Regions from separate parts of the Paenibacillus beijingensis genome, predicted to be linked through region 3. Evidence: riboswitches for the same ligand, from Rfam matches in the RefSeq annotation. Region 3 holds a riboswitch; each other region holds the start of a gene.
The links. A riboswitch is a leader RNA that binds a small molecule or an ion and turns the genes downstream of it on or off. The one in region 3 is predicted to bind glycine.
Positions count from the first base shown of each region.

Region 1: another riboswitch for glycine. It lies ahead of VN24_RS07415 (GcvT family protein); the one in region 3 lies ahead of VN24_RS09640 (branched-chain amino acid ABC transporter substrate-binding protein).
Region 2: another riboswitch for glycine. It lies ahead of gcvT (glycine cleavage system aminomethyltransferase GcvT); the one in region 3 lies ahead of VN24_RS09640 (branched-chain amino acid ABC transporter substrate-binding protein).
Region 4: another riboswitch for glycine. It lies ahead of VN24_RS07455 (serine hydroxymethyltransferase); the one in region 3 lies ahead of VN24_RS09640 (branched-chain amino acid ABC transporter substrate-binding protein).

Region 1 is NZ_CP011058.1:1,641,483-1,643,680, reverse strand. It holds gene VN24_RS07425 (lipoate--protein ligase family protein) at 1-675, shown strand, start outside; glycine riboswitch at 949-1,064, shown strand; gene VN24_RS07415 (GcvT family protein) at 1,179-2,198, shown strand, end outside.
Region 2 is NZ_CP011058.1:1,147,032-1,149,229, forward strand. It holds gene gcvH (glycine cleavage system protein GcvH) at 89-478, opposite strand; glycine riboswitch at 644-757, opposite strand; glycine riboswitch at 900-998, shown strand; glycine riboswitch at 1,002-1,111, shown strand; gene gcvT (glycine cleavage system aminomethyltransferase GcvT) at 1,265-2,198, shown strand, end outside.
Region 3 is NZ_CP011058.1:2,164,416-2,166,613, forward strand. It holds gene VN24_RS09640 (branched-chain amino acid ABC transporter substrate-binding protein) at 15-1,226, opposite strand; glycine riboswitch at 1,543-1,640, opposite strand; gene VN24_RS09645 (HPr family phosphocarrier protein) at 1,933-2,193, opposite strand.
Region 4 is NZ_CP011058.1:1,648,300-1,650,497, reverse strand. It holds gene gcvT (glycine cleavage system aminomethyltransferase GcvT) at 1-263, opposite strand, end outside; glycine riboswitch at 371-477, opposite strand; glycine riboswitch at 481-584, opposite strand; glycine riboswitch at 734-853, shown strand; gene VN24_RS07455 (serine hydroxymethyltransferase) at 1,002-2,198, shown strand, end outside.

The DNA of each region.
Region 1 (2,198 bases), 520 kb from region 3:
GACTTCGGGGCGCTTCGCGAGCGCGGCCTCGGCTTTGTCCGGCGGGCGACCGGGGGACGGGCGGTACTGCATGATAACGAGCTTACCTACAGCCTTATCGTCCCGGAGAATTATCCCGGCATCCCGGCGAGCGTAACGGAAGCTTATCGCGTGCTGAGCATGGGGCTGCTGCTCGGCTTTCGCAAGCTCGGTCTAGACGCCAGGATGACGGGACTGGACGTGCCGGCGGGCAATGGGGCCGCATCTTCCCCGGGCGGGCCGATGTCCGCGGCTTGTTTCGATTCGCCTTCCAAATACGAGCTCGTCGTCGAAGGAAGAAAAATTGCGGGCAGCGCGCAGATGCGTTCCAAGGGAGTTATCCTTCAGCACGGCTCGATCCTGCTGGAGCTAGACGTGGATACGCTGTTCGAGGTTCTCCGTTTCCGCGAGCCGTCCGACAAATGCCGAATGAAGAAGGTTTTTGAACGCAAAGCGGTGGCCATTAATTCATGCCTTCGTCATAAAGGCCTGCCGATTGCGACGATGCGGGATCTGGAGCAGTCTTTCCGGTCCGGATTCTCGGCAGGACTGGGCACAGATCTTGTTACCGGGGAGCTCACCGAATACGAGACGGATCTGGTGAGGCGCCTGGCTCAAGAGAAGTATGCCGCTGACAGCTGGAACCTGCAAAGATAATGAAACCCGGCAACGGTTCACCTAATTACGGGTCAATACCTCTCGAATGATGATATAAATAATAACGTAACGTGTTACGAAAGTTTAGACAAAGTGTGACATAATGTGATCAAATGTGACATAAGGATTGACTAGATTTAGTTTTTTAAATAAAATAAAAATATACTTAACATACTGCGAATGAAGATAATATGAAAAGCCGATCCGGCGCCGAAGGAGCAAGTCCTAAAAAAATACCTTTAGGATAATCTCTCAGGTTACTAGAATATTATCGGACGCAACTCTGGAGAGTGCCGTTTGGCCACCGAAGGGGAAACCTTTCTCGTTTATGATCCGTCTGATGGAGACGAGAAAGGAAAGCTCTCAGGTAAAAGGACAGAGAAAGGTCTCGAGGCCTTTCTCTGTCCTTTTTCTCTATTCGGATCGATTACTTCCAGGCGATATAGAGCGGAAGTGATGACCGAGCTTCACAGCCTTACTTATTCGGATAGGAGGTAATGAGTTTGCTGTCAGATCAAAAGGTGGTCATTATCGGAGCGGGAGTGGTTGGTTGCAGCACCGCGTATTTCTTGAGTCAAAAAGGAATTCGCAACATCACGGTGCTGGAACAGGGGCCGTTGTTCGAAACCGGCGGATCGACCTCCCATGCCCCAGGCTTGGTGTTTCAACTGAACGGATCCAAAACAATGACCCGGCTCGCGTCCGAAACCGTCAAATGCTTCATGAGCCTCGACCTTGACGGCCAGCCGTGTTTCTATCCGGTCGGCGGGCTCGAAGTGGCGGCCACGCCAGAACGATGGGAAGAGCTCAAGCGCAAGCGCGGACTGGCCGTCTCATGGGGGATAGAAGCTTCGCTCCTTACGCCGGAACAGTGCGCTGGACATTTTCCGCTGCTGGATCCTTCCAGAGTTTACGGAGGATTGCATGTGGCTACAGACGGAATCGCCAAACCTCTCCGTGCCGTACAGGTAATGGCCCGATATGCGAAGGAACGGGGGGCCGAGTTTTACGGAAATATCGAAGTTACCGGCATCGAGGTTGCAGATGGCCGGGTTACGGCGGTAAAAACAAACGACCGTATCTATGAAGCCGATGTTGTGCTTTGCTGCGCAGGCATGTGGGGACCAAAGATCGGCCGGATGGCGGGGGTTTCCATCCCTCTTCAGCCGATGGCGCATCAATATGCGTATACTTCCCCCTTAAAGGAATTTGCCGATGAGACGGAAGAAGTACGGCTGCCAATCCTCCGGCATCAGGACCGCTCGCTTTATTTCAGGCAAATTTTCGACGGAATCGGCATGGGCTCCTATCAGCATCGGCCCATACCTGTCGAAGTCGAACAGATCGCCCGTCACGGCGAGACGGAAGAAATGCCGTCCGTCCAGCCGTTCACTCCGGAAGATTTCGGGAACGCATGGCAGGACGCAACCCAGCTGCTTCCGGCCTTGAAGGTTGCGCCGGTCAAGCGCGCGATTAACGGACTCTTCTCCTTCACTCCGGACGAGATGCCGATCTTGGGCGAG
Region 2 (2,198 bases), 1.0 Mb from region 3:
AGGAATTGGTTCCTGCTCATGCGTTCGATTTTGCAAAAATTTTTTTGCGGTCATGGGCGCTCCACCCTAACTCCCCGGATACAACACTCTATTCCGTCAGCTTTCGGTACGCGTCGGCATCCATTAAGCTGCTGACGGCTTCTTCGCCGCCGCCTTCCACTTCGATTTCCACGATCCAGCCGTTTTCATACGGACTTTCGTTGACGAGCTCGGGGCTGTCGATCAGCGCTTCGTTCACTTTCGTTACTTTGCCGGTAAGCGGACTGAACAGATCGGAAACCGTTTTTACCGATTCGATCGTCCCCATCGGCTGATTCATCTCCACTTCGGCTCCGACTTCCGGGAATTCCACGAACACGATATCGCCAAGCTGGCTCTGCGCATGGTCGGTGATCCCGATCCGCACGATACTGCCGCCTGCCGCAGCCGCCCATTCATGTTCCTCCGTATAACCGAGCCCTTGTCTAATTTCGCTCATGCTTCAACATCCTCTCCGCTAAATAATTGTAGATCGCTTTTTTCGCAAAAAAAGACAGAGAACCGGCCTGATGCCATGTTGCTCTGTCCCGGGTACCTGAAAGTTTAAACCGCGATTATGCGGTCCTTACCCCTTTGGCGGCCTGTGAAGCTCTCTCCAGAGATGCGTCGGAAGGCGGTTCGTTTACCTGAGAGATTGATCGCCGGACGGCTATCCGTGCGACTTGCTCCTTCGGTGCATGCGGTTATTTTATCCGCAAGTCTCTCCCGTCATTCGTCATTCGCTGCTTATTTGATACCCTTAGCGTAAAGCAGGTCTTGATTTCATGTCAATATAGATGACAAAAATCGAGGAAAAATAAAAAAAGTTGACATAGGCATGTCCCATCATGTAAAAAGGAGTTAGATAACCGAATATGCGGATGAACGTAATGGGAGAGACTGACCGGAACATGCGGCGGCGCCGAAGGAGTAAACCTACTTAAGGTGAATCTCTCAGGCAAAAGGACCTTTACGGGACGCACCTCTGGAGAGAACGGCCTTCACGCTGCAGCGGTTTTGGAGCGGCAGACGGCGCGTCACCCAAGGGGAAACCCGCATGGGGCGGGGTAACTCTCAGGTACAAAGGACAGAGCGAAACGGGAATGACAGCAGCCGGGAGGCTGCTTGCGTTAGTCCCTTTCGCGCGTTGTCCTTTTTTGCATTTTGATTTAAGGGAGTTAATAGCGGTTCAGTTGTCCACCATACAGTTATGGAGTTTTTAATTTTGAGGAGATGGTGAGTAAAGATGGTTCAACCGCTTAAAAGAACCCCTATTTTTCCGCTTTATGCCGATTGCAAAGGGGCACGATGCATCGATTTTGGCGGCTGGGAGCTTCCCGTGCAGTTTTCCGGTATTCAAAAAGAGCATGAAGCCGTCAGACGGCAGGCCGGCTTGTTTGACGTGTCCCATATGGGCGAATTCAATGTGACCGGCCCGGAGGCGGAGACGTTTTTGCAGCGGATGACGACTAATGACGTGTCCAAGCTTTCCGACGGGCAGGCCCAATATACGCTTATGTGTCACCCGGACGGCGGCGTCGTTGACGACCTGCTTGTCTACCGGCTGACCCCCGGCTCATACATGCTTGTCGTAAACGCCTCGAACATCGACAAAGATTTTGCGTGGCTGCAGGAACATCTGATCGACGGGGTGACGCTGGAGGATGTGTCGGCCGAAACGGCGCTGATCGCGCTCCAGGGCCCCCGCGCCGCAGAGATCATGGCGAAGGCGGCCGGCGCGGATTGCGGCTCGCTGCTCCCGTTTCATTTTGTCCGGAATGTTGATGTGTGCGGCGTAGAAGCGCTCGTTTCCCGAACCGGATATACCGGTGAAGACGGATTCGAAATTTATGTCCGTTCGCAGCGGGCGCCGGAAGTATGGAAGGGACTCATGTCCGCCGGCGAACCGTTCGGACTTGTGCCGGCCGGTCTCGGCGCGCGCGACACGCTGCGGTTCGAAGCGAGGCTGCCGCTGTACGGCCAGGAGCTGTCGCCATCGATTTCGCCGCTGGAGGCCGGAGTAGGCATGTTCGTCAAGCTGGCCAAAGGGGATTTTATCGGTCGCGATGCCCTTATGAAACAGCGAGAAGAAGGACTTCCGCGCAAGCTGGTGGGCATTGAAATGGTCGACCGCGGTATCCCGCGGACGCATTACCCCGTCTATGCGGAAGACCGGCTGA
Region 3 (2,198 bases):
TTGACGTTACGACGTTACTTGGCTACTTCGGAGATAAGGGAACCCGGGTAAGTGGCCTCTTTGTATTCGTACACGAACACTTTGGCGAAATCGTTGTCGCCCTTGCCGTCAAACGTTACTTTGGTCGCAAGGCCTTCGTAATCTTTCGTTGCGCGCACCGCGTCGCGAACTTGTTCACGCGAAGGAAGCTTGCCGCCGTTTGCGTCTACGGCGCTTTTTAACCCGCTCAGAATGAGGCTCATGCAATCGTAAGCGTAAGCGGAATAAGCGTCGACGCTTTTTCCGAATTTCGCTTTGTAATCGTCGGCCCATTTCTTACCGTTATCGGATTTCGTAATATCGGTCGCAACCGAAGTGTACAGAACGCCTTTCGAGCTGTCGCCCGCGATGTCAATCATACCCGACGAGTCAATCGCGTCCCCGCCCATAAACGGAGCGGTGATGCCTTTCTCTCGCGCTTGCTTGACGATCAAGCCGCCTTCCGCATATACGCCGCCGAAGAAGATGAAGTCCGGCTTTTTGCTGAGCACCTGGTTGAGCACGCCGTTGAAGTCCTTCTCGCCGACCGTAATCCCTTCGTAGCCGGCAACGGCTGCGCCCAGCTTCTCGACCTCGCCTCTGAACGCATCCGCGAGCCCTTGGCCGTATGCCGTCTTGTCCTGGATAATAAACACGTTTTTGGCGCCGACCGTATTAACCGCATATTGAGCCGCGGCCGGGCCTTGGAAGTCATCACGGGCGACAATCCGGTTGACGGCTTTCAAATTGCGGTCCGTCACTTCGGTCGCCGTATTGGAGGGGGAAACCATGGGAATATTATACTTTTCGTAGACAACGGAGGATGGAATCGCGACCCCGGAGTTCATATGGCCGACGACGGCGAGGATGCTGGTGTCAGCGCCGATCAATTCCGCGTTCGCCACTCCTTTTTTCGGATCCCCTTGATCGTCGTAAGGCGCCAGCTGCAGATCGAAGCCAAGCTTTTCAAACTCCGCTTTATGCTCTTCAAGCGCAAATTGCGCGCCCAGCTTGATGGCCTCGCCTTGAACGGCGCTGCCTCCGGACAGAGGAGATTGGGTCGCAATCTTAATCACGGTTTTTTTATCGGACGAGCCGCCGGATGCCGAGGTGTTTTCGGTCGAGCCGGACGAACCGGACGAGCCGCATGCCACCAACAGCGCGATCATCATGGTAGAGATTAACATCACCGCAAAACTTTTTTTCATGTTCATAAAAACCCTCCTCGATTGTTCTCATTTGTCGGGACAAGCTTTTCGGATTGAATCATGATGATATGCGTTTGTTACGTTTCTAATCTCCATCTTCACCTTCTGATCGCGTAAGATCCGCCCTCTTAAAATCACCCCGGTTATGTATCAAATTTGTGTAAAAAGTAAAAAAACAACGAATAAAGAAACGGATATGAGGGGTGCCCGCCGTTTCTTTACCCCCTGTCCTTTGTACCTGAGAGTTACCTTCGGAAGATTGTCCTCCATCCAAAGTTTCTCCTTCGGCGACCCTGACGGGTTCTCTCCAGAGGTGTGTCCGGTATTGGTCCTTTTGCCTGAGATCTTCACCCTGACCGGGCTTATTCCTTCGGCGTTACTTTAATGTAAAGTAATCTCTCCCAAAACCTTCATCCACATATCAAATTGTCCTTTTTTTTACATTATTACATGAATGAAAAGAGGTTTGTCAACGTTTATTTTTTTGGTGTTACATTCGTGTTTGGTTTGATAACACGAAACAAATACGCGATACAGCTAAAATAAAGGTATGTAAGCGCATTCTCAAATTGAAGCGCCCTGCCATTCGTTCAGCGGGCGTTCAAAATCGACAAAAACCCCTCCGGGCCGGCGGACGTTTTGACGTCCGGCACAAGCCGGGAGGGGTCTGCCTTGATTGCTGATTATTCCGCAGGACGGGCAGCCTCTACTCATAATGGTCAAACAAGACCGCCAGTTCCTCGACGGCTCGTTCTTCGTCCGGACCTTCCGCCGTCAGGGTGACCGGCGTCCCTTTCGTGACATCGAGCGCCATGACGCCCAGGATGCTTTTCGCATCCGAAATAACGTTCTTGGCCTGCCACACAATCCGGATTTCCGATTCGAACGATGCAGCCGCCGTCGTCAGCTTTTTGGCGAAAAGGACGTGGAAGCCGTTTTGGCGCATTATTATTTCTTTTGTGGTCATCGTGC
Region 4 (2,198 bases), 520 kb from region 3:
GTGTACTGCGCCTGGCCGTTCGAGAGCTTCGTTACATCGTTCGTCGTCATCATTTGCAGGAAAGCTTCCGCGAATTGCCCGGTCACCTTGATCTCCCCCATGTGGGAGACATCGAACAGACCGGCCTGCTGCCGCACGGCGTCATGCTCCTTCTGAATGCCCGAGAATTGAACGGGAAGCTCCCAGCCGCCGAAGTCGATGCATCGGACGCCGGGATAATCGGCGTAGAGCGGGTAAAGCGGGGTTCGTTTAAGTTTAGTCATCCTTCTCTCCTCCTCAGGTAACGTGAAAACCCATTAAACGCAATAAAGGACAGCAGCAAAAAGGCTGAACGTCCGCAGCGTGAATGCCGCTTTCCGTTTCCTCTTCGCTCTGTCCTTTGTACCTGAGAGTTACCCCGAACTTGAAATGATTGCCCGGGTTTCCCCTTGGGTGACGACGGGCACGCCTTTCGCGTTCCGAACGTTCTCTCCAGAGGCGCGTCCGGTAAAGGTCCTTTTGCCTGAGAGATTCACCTGCATCAGGCTTACTCCTTCGGCGCCGCCCTGTCAGCTGACTTGGGCAATCTCTCCCGTTACCATCATCCGCATGATTATATAGTTTATTAATACCTGACTTCCGAGGGGTATGTCAATATATATTTCCTATTTGCGAAATTTTATTGTGAGGTATCTTGACATGTAAACGGAGTGTCGATTACTCTAAGTGCGTCAAACAATTTTGAAATAAGCGGATGACGATGGCAGGGAGAGACCGGGCGGACAATCTAGGATCGCCAGGCACCGAAGGAGCAAGTCGACGGCCAGCCAGCCGGACGATTAATCTCTCAGGTAAAAAGAACCGCCATCCGACGCAACTCTGGAGAGAGCGAACAGCCACCAAAGGGGTAACAGCGGTTTAAGAACCGCTTAAACTCTCAGGTACCCGGACAGAGAACACGGCGACAAGCCGGTTCTCTGTCCTTTTTTTTACATTTGAAACACCATGTGGAGGTGGCACTTTTGAGTTTGCAAACGTACGATCCTGATATCCATGCGGCCGTTAACCGCGAGCGCGAAAGACAATTGAAGACGCTGGAGTTGATTGCCTCGGAGAATATTGTCAGTCCGGAAGTCATGGAAGCGATGGGGTCCGAGCTGACGAACAAATATGCCGAGGGTTATCCCGGCAAACGGTATTACGGAGGCTGCGAGTATGTGGACGAAGCGGAAACGCTTGCGATCGAACGGGCCAAGGCGCTGTTCGGCGCAGCCTACGCCAACGTCCAGCCGCATTCCGGGGCGCAGGCGAATACCGCAGTTCTGTTTCATCTTCTTGAGCCCGGAGACAAGCTGATGGGCATGAACCTCTACCAGGGAGGACATCTGACGCACGGCAGTCCGGTCAGCCTTTCGGGCAAATGGTTCGACGTCGTGTCCTACGGCGTCGACGAGATCACCCATCGCATCGATTACGATCAGGTCGAAGCGATCGCCCGAAAGGAGAAGCCCCGCCTTATCATCGCCGGGGCGAGCGCCTATCCCCGCCTGATCGACTTCGCCAAATTCAAGGAGATCGCCGATCTTGTCCACGCGAAACTGATGGTTGACATGGCGCACATAGCCGGATTGGTGGCGGCTGGCCTGCATCCGTCTCCGTTCCCGCACGCCGACGTTGTGACGAGCACGACGCACAAGACGCTGCGCGGGCCGCGCGGGGGGCTTTTGCTGACCGACGACGAGGATATGGCCAAAGGGCTGAACAAGGCCATTTTTCCCGGTATCCAAGGCGGTCCGCTCATGCACGTCATAGCGGCGAAGGCCGTTTGCTTCCGAGAGGCGCTTGAGCCTTCCTTTACGGCATACGCCAAGAGGGTTGTCAGCAACGCCGGCACATTGGCACAGACGCTGACAGAGGAAGGGGCGACGCTCGTATCGGGCGGGACCGACAATCATCTTCTGCTGATCGACGTCCGTCCGTGGGGGCTGACCGGGAAGGAAGCGGAAGCGCTGCTCGGGCAGGTCGGCATCACCGTCAACAAAAACACAATTCCCGGTGAAACGGCAAGTCCGTTCGTCACAAGCGGCATCCGCATCGGTACGCCGGCGCTGACGACCCGGGGTATGGGGGAGAAGGAGATGAAGCAGCTCGGCCGCTGTATCGCGGATGCGCTGAAGCACCGCAACGATCCGTTCACGGCAGCAAAGGTCAGAGAGCAA